DNA from 2 places in the Pseudomonas sp. F007 genome. Region 1 is predicted to be linked to the other one. Evidence: predicted binding sites of a transcription regulator. Region 1 holds the regulator's gene; the other holds the start of a gene.

Region 1 (4,207 bases):
GATCTGGCGCAGCAGTTCCAGGTGCGCATCGGTAGCCGCCTGGGGCACCAGCAGGACAAACAGCAGGTCGACCGGGGCGCCATCGATGGCGTCGAAATCAATAGGCGCGTCAAGGTGCATCAGCGCGCTGATGGGCGAAGTGCAACCCTTGAGACGGCAGTGTGGAATGGCGATGCCGTTGCCAAAACCGGTCGAGCCGAGTTTTTCACGGGCAATCAATGCCTCGAAGACATCTTGCATCTCCAGATCCGGGACTTCCCGGGCGATCAGGTTGGCAATTTGCTCGAGGGCTTTCTTTTTACTGCCTCCCGGCACGTTCACCAGGGAACGGCCGGGGGTCAGGATGCTTTCAAGTCGGATCATGGGATGGGGGTGTTAACGACCGGTTGCGCCCTGGAGGAGGCTCTGGGTCTTTTCCTTATGCTTTTTGAGTTGACGGTCCAGCTTGTCGGTCAGCAGGTCAATGGCGGCATACATGTCGTCATGCTCGGCATTGGCAACTACTTCTCCGCCGGGGATATGCAGCGTGGCTTCGATTTTCTGCTTCAGCTTCTCGACATTCATCGTGACCTGCACGTTGGTGATCTTGTCGAAGTGCCTTTCCAGTCGGTCGAGTTTTTCGCCGATGTAAGTGCGCAGAGGTTCGGTAACTTCCAGTTGGTGTCCACTGATGTTGACTTGCATACAGCTTCTCCTTCGTTGCCAGTGCATAAGGCGGCAGGCTGTGATGCCTGCCACTGGGTGCATCCGAAACAATTTCGAACACACCCTGGAACGCGGTGGCGTGGCCCGTTACATCAAACGCTTGCGTTCGCTCGAAGGCGCGATCCCCAAGGATTCGCGGTACTTGGCGACGGTACGGCGGGCCACCTGAATGCCTTGTGCCTCCAGTAAACCAGCGATCTTGCTGTCACTCAACGGCTTTTTCTGATTTTCCGCGGCAACCAGTTTTTTGATGATCGCGCGGATCGCCGTGGACGAGCATTCGCCGCCTTCGGAGGTGCTGACATGACTTGAGAAAAAGTATTTCAGCTCATAAATACCGCGCGGGGTGTGCATGAATTTCTGCGTGGTAACCCGCGAGATGGTCGACTCGTGCATGCCCACCGCCTCGGCGATGTCGTGCAGGACCAGGGGTTTCATCGCTTCGTCGCCGTATTCGAGGAAGCCGCGCTGGTGCTCGACGATCTGCGTGGCCACCTTCATCAGGGTTTCGTTGCGGCTTTGCAGGCTCTTGATGAACCAGCGTGCTTCCTGCAACTGATTGCGCATGAAGGTGTTGTCGGCGCTGGTGTCGGCGCGGCGGACAAAGCCGGCGTATTGCGGGTTGACCCGCAGGCGTGGCACCGACTCCTGATTCAGCTCGACCAGCCAGCGCTCGTTGTCCTTGCGCACGATCACGTCCGGCACCACGTATTCGGCTTCGCTGGACTCGATCTGCGAGCCCGGGCGTGGGTTGAGGCTCTGCACCAGCTCGATGACCTGGCGCAGCTCGTCTTCCTTGAGCTTCATTCGGCGCATCAACTGGCTGTAGTCGCGGCTGCCCAGCAGGTCGATGTAGTCGGTGACCAGGCGCTTGGCTTCGGCAATCCATGGCGTCTTGGCGGGCAACTGGCGCAATTGCAGGAGCAGGCATTCGCCCAGGTTGCGGGCACCGATGCCGGCGGGCTCGAATTGCTGGATGCGGTGCAGGACGGCTTCGATTTCGTCCAGCTCGATGTCCAGTTCCGGATCGAAGGCTTCGAGAATTTCCTCGAGGGTTTCGTCCAGGTAGCCCTGGTTGTTGATGCAGTCGATCAGGGTCACGCCGATCAGGCGATCGGTATCGGACATCGGGGCGAGGTTCAGTTGCCAGAGCAGGTGGCTTTGCAGGCTCTCACCGGCCGAAGTGCGGGTGGTGAAATCCCACTCGTCGTCATCGTTGCTCGGCAGGCTGCTGGCGCTGGTCTGGTAAACGTCTTCCCAGGCGGTGTCGACCGGCAGTTCGTTGGGAATGCGCTCGTTCCAGTCGCCTTCCTCGAGGTTGTCCACCGTGGGGGCGGTTTCCTGATAGGAGGGTTCCTGGACGTCGGTGTTGGGTTTCTGCTCGATATTGTCGGCCATCGGGTCGGCGTTATCGAAATCGTCGCCTTCTTCCTGGCGTTCGAGCATTGGATTGGATTCCAAGGCCTCCTGGATTTCCTGTTGCAGGTCCAGGGTCGACAATTGGAGCAGGCGGATGGCCTGTTGCAGCTGCGGTGTCATCGTCAGCTGCTGGCCCATTCTCAAGACTAGCGATGGTTTCATGGCTGGGGCTTAACACCTTATTCGCCGGCGCACGTGCGCCATCCACTACAGGGCGCCGGAGCGCCAAACTTAAGCAAATTATATGCCCGAAACTGAAGTGTTTGCCTAGAGCGTCATGACAATAAAAAGATAGATAGTTTCATTGACATTACGCCCCGGCGGCATCCAGACGCCTCGACGCTTACAGGCGGAACTCGTGACCCAGGTACACTTCCTTGACGAGATCGTTGGCCAGGATGGTCTCGGCGTCCCCTTCGGCAATCAATTGGCCGTCATTGACGATGTAGGCAGTTTCGCAGATATCCAGGGTCTCGCGCACGTTGTGGTCGGTGATCAATACGCCGATGCCCTTGGCCTTGAGGTGATGGATGATCTGCTTGATGTCGCCGACCGAAATCGGGTCGACACCGGCGAACGGCTCGTCGAGCAGGATGAATTTCGGCGCGGTGGCCAGTGCGCGGGCGATTTCCACACGGCGCCGCTCACCACCGGAAAGGCTCATGCCGAGGTTGTCGCGAATGTGGTTGATGTGGAACTCCTGCAGCAGGCTTTCCAGCTCCTTGCGACGGCCGGCCTTGTCGAGTTCCTTGCGGGTTTCGAGAATGGCCATGATGTTGTCGGCGACCGACAGTTTGCGGAAGATCGACGCTTCTTGCGGCAGATAGCCGATACCGGCCCGGGCACGGCCGTGCATGGGCTGGTGGCTGACGTCCAGGTCATCGATCAGCACGCGACCCTGATCGGCTTGCACCAGGCCGACGATCATGTAGAAGCAGGTGGTCTTGCCGGCGCCGTTCGGGCCGAGTAGGCCGACGATCTGGCCGCTGTCGATGGACAGGCTGACGTCACGCACGACCTGGCGGCTCTTGTAGCTCTTGGCCAGGTGCTGGGCTTTCAGAGTTGCCATTTACGGGGCCTTCTGCTCGTCGGTTTTCTTTTTCGGCTGGATGACCATGTCGATCCGCGGGCGTGCTTCGGTGACCTTGCTACCCGTGGCGCGACCGGCGCTGGCGAGCTTCTTCTCGGTGTCGTAGACGATTTTCTCGCCCTGGGTGATGTTGCCGTCCTTGTCGATGACTTTGGCGCGGTCGATCAGCACGACACGGTTCTGCTGGGCGTGGTACTGGATGGTCACGCCATAGCCCTGGACCGGCTTGGTATCGCCCGCGGTTTGCACCTGTTCGAAGTAGGCCAGGTTGCCCACCGAAGTGACGACGTCGATGTCGCCATTCGGCGCGCGAGTCATGGTCACGGTATTGCCGGTCACCTTCATCGAACCTTGGGTGATGATCACGTCGCCCTTGTAGGTGGCGATGCCGTTACGGTCATCAAGCTGAGCGTCGTCCGCCTGGATGCGGATAGGTTGCTGGCTATCGGACGGCAGGGCCCAGGCGCTCACGCTTCCCAGTGCTGCGCCCAGACCGAGCAAAATAGGGAGGGTTTTAACGAGCCTCATACTGTCCTCTTACGTTCGATAGCAGGTGTATCCTGCTTTCTTTCAAATACGCTTTCATGCCGGTACCAGTCGATACGCCGCCAGCACCGTCGATTTTAACGGGTTGCTGGGTCTGCGCATATTGCTGCTCCGGGAATACGGTCATGCGGGTGCTGGTGATGAGCATCGGGCGGTTCTTTTCATCGGTGCGCGAAATGCGCACCGAGTCGATCAGTTCGACCTCGGTGCCGTCCGAATTGACCTCGCCGCGTTCGCTCTGCACGTGCCACGGAAACTCGGTGCCGCGATACATTTTGAGGTCGGGGTTGGTCAGTTGCGTCACTTCACTGGCCTTGACGTGCTCGAGCTTGTCCGACGTCATGTCGTACTGCAGCTTGCCGTCGGGCAGGAATTGCACGCTGTGAGCGTTGATCGCGTAGTAGTCGATCTCGCTTTCATTGACGGCCGCCACCGGCTTGTCGAGAA
Region 2 (4,207 bases), on a different contig from region 1:
TCCCCACACCACACATCGGGTCGGCCAGCGCGCCACCTTCGGCGGCAATCCGCGGCCAGCCGGAACGGATCAGGATCGCCGCCGCGAGGTTTTCCTTCAGCGGCGCGGCACCTTGCTGCAGGCGGTAGCCGCGCTGGTGCAGGCTGTGGCCGGAGAGGTCGAGGGAGAGGATCGCTTCGCCGCGGTCCAGGCGCAGGTGAATGCGCAGGTCCGGGTTGAGCTTGTCGATCGACGGGCGCTCGCCGGATGGCGTGCGCAGTTTGTCGACGATGGCGTCCTTGACTTTCAAGGCGCCGAAATGGGTGTTGTCGATGCCCGAACCGTGGCCGCTGAACTCCACCGCCAGGGTACCGTCCGCCAGCATGTGATCTTGCCAGTCGACGTCGAGCACGCCGTGGTACAGGTCTTCGGCGTCCTTCATCGGGAAGCGCTTGAGCACAAACAGCACCCGGTTCGCCAGACGCGACCACAGGCACAGGCGATAGGCGGTTTCCATGGTGGCCATGCCACGCACGGCCGAGGTGTGCTCGCGCGCTTCCTCAAGGCCAAGCCCGACGGCTTCCTCGATAAGCAGGCCTTCAAGACCTTTGGGGCAGGTGAGGAAGAGTTCGTAACGATCCGACATGGGGTTCCAGTGCCTTTGGCAATAAGTGAACGGGCAACGCATTGCCCGCTCGGTTTTCAATCAAGCGCTTTTCTAAAAGAACGCTCGCGTGGCACGAAAGTGTGCCGTCCCACCCCGGCCACTCATCCAGCCAACCGGCTGGAGTGAGCTTAGATGCCCGGGCAGATAAAAAATTCTGCGAAACAAAATGTCATAACTCGACCCTTCGTCGAATAGTACCTGAGTGCAACAGGTGGACATTCTCACTAAGGGATTAGCCTCATCATTCTGCCAGAGGCTGATCATACCGGGGTTTGGCCGATACCCCGGGAAAACGCGGCAAATTACTTATGGCCATAACATCTTTATCGTTACGTCCTTATGACAAAACGATCATTCCATCCATGTGACGCATTGGTTAGAACTCATCTCAGGTTGACGCCGCAACGACGTCAACACCTTGGCTCGCCACGCCGGCAGCGAGCCGCCATTGGCAGAGTTTTTCTGCCTGACCTCGATAGGGGTCGACGCGACACATACAGTCAACAAGTGAGGGCAACACCCTATGAGAAGACTTAAGCGTGATCCGTTGGAAAGAGCATTTTTGCGCGGATATCAATATGGCGTTGGTGGCAAATCCCGTGAGCTTTGCCCATTTACTCTACCGTCGGTACGCCAAGCCTGGATTAACGGCTGGCGAGAAGGACGCGGCGACAACTGGGACGGTATGACCGGCACTGCGGGAATCCATAGACTCAACGAACTTCACGCCGTCGGCTAATCAGGGCACACATCCGACACGACAATTTGAGCAGTTAACGACTTAACCACGCACGTCCTCTCCGGACGGCGGGCTTCGGCCCAGGGGCTCCCTCGAGGAGCCCTTTTTTATGCCTGCGCAACAGCCTCAGCGCATGGCGGCGATAGCATCCACCGACTCGCGGATCAGCGCCGGGCCCTTATAGATGAAGCCCGAATAGATCTGTACCAGGCTGGCGCCCGCAGCGATTTTCTCAGCCGCGTGCTTGCCTTCGGTGATGCCACCCGCCGCGATGATCGGCAGACGACCGCCCAGCTCCGAGGCCAGCACCGTTACGGTGTGGGTGCTCTTTTCACGAACCGGTGCACCGGACAAGCCGCCCATCTCGTCACCGTGTTCCATGCCTTCGACACCGACGCGGCTCAGGGTGGTGTTGGTGGCGATGACCGCGTCCATACCGGTTTCGATCAGCGCCTGCGCCACCTGTGCGGTTTCTTCGTCACTCATGTCCGGAGCGATCTTGATCGCCAGCGGTACGTGCTTGCCGTGGCGCAAGGCCAACTCGGCGCGACGCTGGGCCAGGTCGGCGAGCAATTGCTTGAGCGAGTCACCGAATTGCAGGCTGCGCAGGCCCGGGGTGTTTGGCGAGCTGACGTTGACCGTGACATAGCTGGCGTGGGCGTAGACCTTGTCCAGGCAGATCAGGTAGTCGTCCACCGCGCGTTCGACCGGGGTGTCGAAGTTCTTGCCGATATTGATCCCCAGCACGCCCTTGTACTTGGCTGCGGCAACCCGCGCCAGCAGGTGATCGACGCCGAGGTTGTTGAAGCCCATGCGATTGATGATCGCCTCGGCTTGCGGCAGGCGGAAAATCCGTGGTTTTGGATTGCCCGGCTGCGGGCGCGGGGTGATGGTGCCGATTTCGACGAAGCCAAAGCCCAGTTGGGCGAAGCCGTCGATGGCGGCGCCGTTCTTGTCCAGGCCAGCCGCCAGGCCCACCGGGTTCGGGAAGTCGAGCCCCATGACGTTCACCGGCAGCGCCGCCGGCGCCTTACACAGCAAGCCGTTCAGGCCCAGACGCCCGCCCGCGCCGATCAGGTCCAGGGACAGATCGTGGGAGGTTTCCGGGGAGAGTTTGAACAGCAGTTGGCGGGCCAGGGTATACATGGGCGGACTTGACTCGATGGGCGGCGAAATGAGCCGGCGATTATAGCCGGGCGTGGGCCCGCAAGCGAGGCGCACGAGCAAATCCATGGGCGATGGCATATGCCTTGCACTCGCTGCGCTATCAGCAACGCAGTCCCTGCGGGAGTGGGCCTGCCCGCAAAAAATGCGCCCGCCGCGCGCTCCACCGATTTTGCCAAGGTGCTCCAGCAATGAACGAACCGACAGTCGACCCGCTGGCCTGGGTCAATGGCAGCGATGCCCCGGAAAAAACCACCATCAACCTGGGTTTCATGGCCTTGAGCGACTGCGCCTCGGTGGTGGTCGCCGCCACGCAGGGCTTCGCCCAACCCTACGGCCTGACCCTGAACCTCAAGCGCCAATCGTCCTGGGCCAACCTGCGGGACAAGCTGGTCAGCGGCGAACTCGACGCCGCCCACAGCCTCTACGGCCTGATCTATGCGGTGCACCTGGGTATCGGCGGCACGCCTGCTACCGACATGGCAGTGCTCATGGGCCTCAACCAGAACGGCCAGAGCATCAACCTGTCCCATGGCCTGCAGGGACTGGGCGTGAGCAGTCCTGAAGCGCTGCATCGGCACGTGCACCAAAGTCGCGCAAAACTGACCTTCGCCCAGACTTTTCCTACGGGCACCCATGCCATGTGGCTGTACTACTGGCTGGCGAGCCAAGGCATCCATCCGTTGCAGGATGTCGACAGTGTCGTGGTGCCGCCGTCGCAAATGGTCGCACACCTGCAGGCAGGGCGGATCGACGGCTTCTGCGTCGGTGAGCCGTGGAGCGCCAGCGCGGTGAAACAGAACCTCGGCTTCACGATGGCCACCAGCCAGTCGATCTGGCCGGATCACCCGGAAAAAGTCCTTGGCTGCACCCGCACCTTCGTCGAGCAATACCCCAACACCGCCCGGGCGCTGGTGATGGCGATCCTCGAAGCGAGCCGATTCATCGAGCAAAGTCAGGAGAATCGCCGCAGCACCGCGCAATTACTCAGTGCCACGGACTACCTCGACACGCCGCTGGAATGCATCGCCCCGCGCCTGCTCGGTGACTACGACGACGGCCTGGGCAATTGCTGGCAGGACCCGCATGCCCTGCGCTTTCATAACGACGGCGAGGTCAATCAGCCTTACCTGAGCGATGGCATGTGGTTCATGACCCAGTTCCGCCGCTGGGGCCTGTTGCGCGATGACCCGGACTACCTGCAGGTGGCCCGTCAGGTCCAGCAACTCGATCTCTATAACGATGCCGCAGGCGCCCTTGGTGTGCCAGGCCAGCGCCAGGAAATGCGCAGCAGCCAACTGATCGACGGCAAAGTCTGGGATGGCTCCGACCCCGCTGCCTATGCCCGCAGCTTCCGCCTGCACGCCATGGCCGACATCGCCCCCCGGCACGCCAGCCGCTGACAGGAGAGCCAGAGCATGTTGCGTATCCTGCTGATCAACGACACCGCAAAAAAGGTCGGGCGCCTGAAAACCGCGCTGACCGAAGCCGGCTTTGAAGTGATAGACGAATCCGGCCTGACCATCGACCTGCCGGCACGCGTCGAAACGGTGCGCCCGGACGTGATCCTGATCGATACCGAGTCACCCAGCCGCGATGTGCTGGAGCAAGTCGTGCTGGTCAGCCGCGACCAGCCAAGGCCGATCGTGATGTTCACC

The links. The regulator sigma-54, encoded in region 1, starts transcription at its own class of promoters, with help from an activator protein. The targets are predictions, from matches to a motif close to ANTGGCATNNANNTTGCTNT.
Region 2: the regulator sigma-54 is predicted to act here: its motif matches at 2,623-2,642, upstream of ACZYR5_RS22605 (CmpA/NrtA family ABC transporter substrate-binding protein).

What each region holds. Positions count from the first base shown of each region.
Region 1 is NZ_JBVATA010000006.1:463,016-467,222, reverse strand. Features, by position in the region: gene ptsN (PTS IIA-like nitrogen regulatory protein PtsN) at 1-363, opposite strand, end outside; gene hpf (ribosome hibernation-promoting factor, HPF/YfiA family) at 376-684, opposite strand; gene ACZYR5_RS17595 (RNA polymerase factor sigma-54) at 793-2,286, opposite strand; gene lptB (LPS export ABC transporter ATP-binding protein) at 2,468-3,193, opposite strand; gene lptA (lipopolysaccharide transport periplasmic protein LptA) at 3,194-3,742, opposite strand; gene lptC (LPS export ABC transporter periplasmic protein LptC) at 3,729-4,207, opposite strand, start outside.
Region 2 is NZ_JBVATA010000009.1:79,428-83,634, reverse strand. Features, by position in the region: gene rlmKL (bifunctional 23S rRNA (guanine(2069)-N(7))-methyltransferase RlmK/23S rRNA (guanine(2445)-N(2))-methyltransferase RlmL) at 1-625, opposite strand, end outside; gene rmf (ribosome modulation factor) at 1,170-1,385, shown strand; gene ACZYR5_RS22610 (quinone-dependent dihydroorotate dehydrogenase) at 1,512-2,531, opposite strand; gene ACZYR5_RS22605 (CmpA/NrtA family ABC transporter substrate-binding protein) at 2,741-3,952, shown strand; gene ACZYR5_RS22600 (ANTAR domain-containing response regulator) at 3,968-4,207, shown strand, end outside.